2 regions of the Streptosporangium sp. NPDC049248 genome follow, and region 2 is predicted to be linked to the other one. Evidence: riboswitches for the same ligand, from Rfam matches in the RefSeq annotation. Region 2 holds a riboswitch; the other holds the start of a gene.
What was found. Region 2 has a riboswitch for cyclic di-AMP ahead of AB0K21_RS08655 (hypothetical protein). Riboswitches for the same ligand answer to the same signal wherever they lie in the genome.

Region 1 (2,379 bases), on a different contig from region 2:
ATCGGTCTCAGTGACAACGACCTCGTGCTGCTGGCTGAACTCGCCAAGGGTGTCACCGTCGACAGGGTGGGCCGCCGCCTCGATATCAGCGGCCGGACCGTCAGGCGCAGGCTCAGAGGCATCTGCGACCGCATCGGTGTCGCCACGGCGATCGAAGCCGTGGCCTGGGCGGCCCGCCGCCGCCTGATCTAGGCCCTTCCCCTGGGGCTTTCGCCCACTGCGGTCGGGTGACGCCTCGCCGCGTTGTCGTCGGCCGCCGCACCCGCGGGGCACGAGTCCTGGGGGCGCGACTCCGGGGAGCGCCGTCCGACCGGCCCTCGGCAGGGCAGGGTTCGCCGGGCAGGAGCGGGCGCGCTCCTGCCGAGGGCCGGTCGGCTCGGCCGCTCAGTCGGCGATCCGCACCCCGCCGGCGAAGGGCCGGTTGTCGATCGTGGCGATGTGGATGACGTCACCCGTCCGGGGCGCGTGGACCATCAGGCCCGCGCCGATGTAGATCCCGACGTGGTGCAGGTCGCTGTAGAAGAAGACCAGGTCGCCTGGGCGCAGATCGTTTCTGGAGATGTGGGTGCCCGCGGTCCACTGGTTGCCGGTGTAGTGCGGCAGGCTGATGCCGACCTTCTGGTAGGCCCACATGACCAGCCCGGAGCAGTCGAAGGAGTTGGGGCCCTCGGCGCCCCAGACGTACGGCTTGAGTTGCTGGGTGAGCGCCCAGCGGGCCGCCTCCGCCGCCTTGCCGCTGCCCACGATGGGCACGTCGACCTTCACCCGGGCACCCCTGTTGCTGACGGCCCTGGTGCGCACCTCGCTGAACAGGTCACTCTCGACCCGCGCGACCAGTCGCTCGATCTTGCTGCGCTTGCCCTCGATCTCCTCCAGGAGCGCCTTGACCTCCGAGGTCCTCGCCTTGGCGCTGGCCTGTGCCCGCTCGGCGGCCTCGATCGCCCGGCCGACCTGGGCGACCTCCTCACTCTGCTGCTGCTGGAGGGCGTAGTTGGTGGTGGCCTGGTCGAGGAAGGTGTCGGGATCGGTCGCCTGGGTGAAGGCGAGTCCGGAGTTCAGGCCGCCGGACATGTAGTTGCTCTGTGCGAGGAGGGTGGCCTTGGTGCGCCGGGTCGCGAGCTCCGACTCGCTCGTCGCGAGGGTCTTCTTGGCGCTTTCCGCGGCTCGCTGGGCCTGCTTGAGCCTGACCCGTTCGCCGTTGTACTGCTCGGCGAGCGTGCCGATCTCCTCGTGCAGCTTCTCGGCCTGCTTGGCCAGTTGCTGGAGGCTGGGCTCGGGATCCGCCGTGGCCGAGACCAGGGGGGTGCCGAGGGTCATGATGGCGAACGCCAGGCCGATGACCGCCATGCGGCGACTCCGCCTCCGCGGCGCGCGTTCTCGACAGCGGGCGTCGCCGCCCGCGTGCTCTCCTGCGCGGTCGCGCATGCGCTTCACCAACGGGCTCCTCTCCTCGGCCGCCTACCGGGTTAGCTGACGGGTTCGGGCCGGAGGCAGCCCTACCGGGTGCGCCGGTGGCACTCGGATTCACCCCGAAGGACGTGGTGGGTCCCCGGTTCCCCTGGTCGGGAGATTCGGCGGGTCAGGCTTTTTACGTCTCTGACATCGAGCACGGAGATTAGTGCACTCGTGGTTCCTGCTCAACCAGAACTGCGAACTCAGTAGAGGTTTCGCAACTGAAATGTCACGGAAAGATCACATGGCAATATGATCAACATGGCCATTACGCTGCCTTTGCCTTCCTTGCGGCGGGCCCGGCGCGGGTCTTCCCTGGTCCGGGACCGTGCCAAAGATGAGCTGCGACACATCGGAGGCGTCGTGCGCCCAGCGTGGTAAACCAACTACCAAGGGTCATGTGATGCCTTCGGGGCCGGAGTTAAGGATGAGCCGTAATTGAAGGCCGGAGAGGACGTACGCTGATCGGTCATGGAGCAGCTTGCGGAGCATTCTCCCGTGCCGTTCGCGATCCCCGGGAAAGAAGGGGAGCGGCGAACCGGATCCGAGGGAGAGGAGCGGGAGTCACCCGCTCCCGGCGTCACCCCGGCGGTCACGGTCCGCCGCGCCCGCACCCCGGACGTCCGCGCCATCAGGCGGCTCGTCGACACCTACGGTGGAGCCGGCCCGCGCCTGCTGGAGAAGGCCACCGTCACCCTGTACGAGGACATCCAGGAGTTCTGGGTCGCGACCGACGCGGAGGGGATGATCCTCGGTTGCGGGGCGCTCCATGTCCTCTGGGAGGATCTTGCCGAAATACGGACCGTTGCCGTCGATCCGACCCGCCGGGGGATGGGAATCGGCCATCGGATCGTCTCGGCGCTCATCCGCACGGCCGCCGAGCTGGGGCTGCGCAGGGTCTTCTGCCTGACCTTCGAGGTCGACTTC
Region 2 (2,379 bases):
CTGGTCGGCCGGTCAGATCGCCCCGGACACCGCCGTCGAGATCGACAACTACCACGCGGCCGCCTTCATGGCCGAGGTCTGGTCCGACTGGATCGCCAAGGCGCACGTCGACCAGCTCGAAATCCTCGACCCCTTCGGAGTCGAATGTCCTGGTCCGGCCCCGGCGGGAAGGCTCGCCGCCGATCCCGGCGTGGTCGCCGACTGGTACGCCGGCCTGGTGGCCGAGCGCCGGACCCCGCTCGGGCTCGTCGCGGTCGAGCGCGGGGCCGACGCCCTCGCCGTGATGGGCTGGCAGGGCGCCCTGAACCACAACGAGTGGATGGTCCCGCTCGCGGCGGTGGTGCGGAGCTGGGAGGACAGGTTCGGGGTGCGGCTGGTCGGGATGGGGTTCAACACCCTCGACCTCAGCGTCGCCGCGCCCCCGACGACCTCGGAGCACGCCCTGCACGTCGCCGCGGAGCACTGGACGTTCTGCCCGGACAGCATCATCCAGGGCGCGGGGACCCTCGTCGACTACGCCGAGCAGATCAAGGGCAGGAACGCCTGGTCGTTCTGGTGGGACTGAGCTCGCCCCCGGAGGCGCGGCTTCCGGCGATGCGCGTCTTTGGCGGTGGTCCACTGTCTCTCCGGGCGTGAAAGGGCTTCGAGTGCGGACGACCCTCGGGCGACCGGGCTCCCCGCGGGGGCGGAAAGGTCTCGGATGCGGGGCTCCGGGGGCGAAACCCGGGATCGGCAAGACGTTCTCGCTGGTAGGGCGGCTGTTGGTGGGACGGGGTCTCCAGTGGGGCTTTCTTGAAGCTTGCAGGTAGATCTTCTGGGGTTTTCATGGCATTTGCTTTGCTTTGTCCGATTTCGGCGGGTAGTGTCCACGGATATCGGTTGGCGACCTGCCCTTCACAAGAGGGAGCGGCCGGCCGACGTCGAATCCCATCGGCCCCCAGGGGCCAGGGAACCGGGGAACCACTTTCCTGGGGTGAATCCGCTGCGAACGTGCGGCGGTAGGGCAACTCCACCGCCCGAACCCGTCAGCTAACCCGGTAGACGAGCTGGAGAGGAGATCCCCCTCATGGATCACCGCGTCACCACGTCGGTGCCCGCCCTGCCCGTGCCGACCACCTGAACCTCGTCCTTTCCTTCGCCGCGCCTGATCGCGGCGTCTGGACCGTGCTCCGCGTGACGACCCGCTGATCTCGCCACGCCACTTTTCCGAAGAGCGCGTCCCCGCCAGTGCACCTCTTGCCGTGTGTCGCAGCTGGTTGTCCCGTTCCCTCGCGAAAGAGCCCATTCTTCATGCGTCTTCCTTTCGGCCTGCCCGAGAACGGCCTGCCCAAGAGCCTCCCGTACAAGAACCGCCTCGCCACCGCCGCCCTCGTCGGTGCCGGCCTGCTCGTCTCCGGCGGCGTCGTCTCCGCGCTGCCCGCCTCCCCCGCGGCCGCCGCCCCCGCCTCCGTCGCCTCCCCCGGAGCGGACACCGAGCCGGTCGCCAACGGGGTCGTGCTCCTCCAGGGCTCGACCAGGGCCTCCTACTTCTGGGACGACTCCTCGGGCAGGGCCGGCGACACCGGTCTGCCGGCCAGTGGCAAGCCGATGCAGAAGGGCATGATCGCCAGCCCGAGCTGGCCCCTGTTCACCGAGGGCTACGTCGTCTACAAGGGCAAGAAGGCCAAGTTCTTCGTCGGTGACCGCGGTCCCGGCGTGCCCTCCAATTCGGGCGTCATGATCGACCTCGACGCCAAGACCTTCGCCGACCTGACCGGCGGCCGGTTCAACCCCGCCACGCTCGGCGTGGACGGCAACGGCGGCATGGGCCACATCGACGTCAAGTACGTGGTCACCAAGTGGGGGGACGGCGTGGGCAAGAAGAACCACCCCGTGGCGTTCTCCACCGGTGCCTGGCGTTACCGGGACGCGAACCCGGCGAAGCCCCCGCAGACGGCCCTGGTCAAGGCCGAGCAGTCCAAGAAGTCCGTGAAGACCCAGCAGGCGATCCAGACGTTCGCCAAGCCCAAGATCATGTCCGAGCCCCTCACCGCGCCCGAGGCGATCATCGCCGCCAAGCCGCTCGCCCTGTCCGGCGCCGCCGGGGCCGCCGAGCAGGAGGTCCGGGACCTGGGCGCCACCGCCCCGGTGGCGGCCGAGACCTCGACCGGTCCCTCCACGGCCGCCTCCCTGGCCCTGGCGGGAGTGCTCGCCGCGGGCGGCGGCACCTACCTGGTCGCCGGCCGTCTCCGCCGCAGGGCGGTCGCTGAGGAGAGTTGAGGTCCGGCGCGATCTCCGGCCCACCCCGCACCGACGCGATCGATGAGCTCACCGTCCCGGTGACGTCCGGGCGGTGAGCTCCTGTCGAGGCCCGTGCCCTTCCGCAAGGGCACGGGCCTC

Region 1: it holds a riboswitch for cyclic di-AMP, as region 2 does, so the genes downstream of both, AB0K21_RS32340 (NlpC/P60 family protein) here and AB0K21_RS08655 (hypothetical protein) in region 2, are expected to answer to the same signal.

What each region holds. Positions count from the first base shown of each region.
Region 1 is NZ_JBFAQY010000023.1:91,510-93,888, forward strand. Features, by position in the region: gene AB0K21_RS32335 (LuxR C-terminal-related transcriptional regulator) at 1-192, shown strand, start outside; gene AB0K21_RS32340 (NlpC/P60 family protein) at 385-1,347, opposite strand; cyclic di-AMP (ydaO/yuaA leader) riboswitch at 1,440-1,587, opposite strand; gene AB0K21_RS32345 (amino-acid N-acetyltransferase) at 1,924-2,379, shown strand, end outside.
Region 2 is NZ_JBFAQY010000003.1:435,943-438,321, forward strand. Features, by position in the region: gene AB0K21_RS08650 (DUF4253 domain-containing protein) at 1-565, shown strand, start outside; cyclic di-AMP (ydaO/yuaA leader) riboswitch at 909-1,059, shown strand; gene AB0K21_RS08655 (hypothetical protein) at 1,291-2,259, shown strand.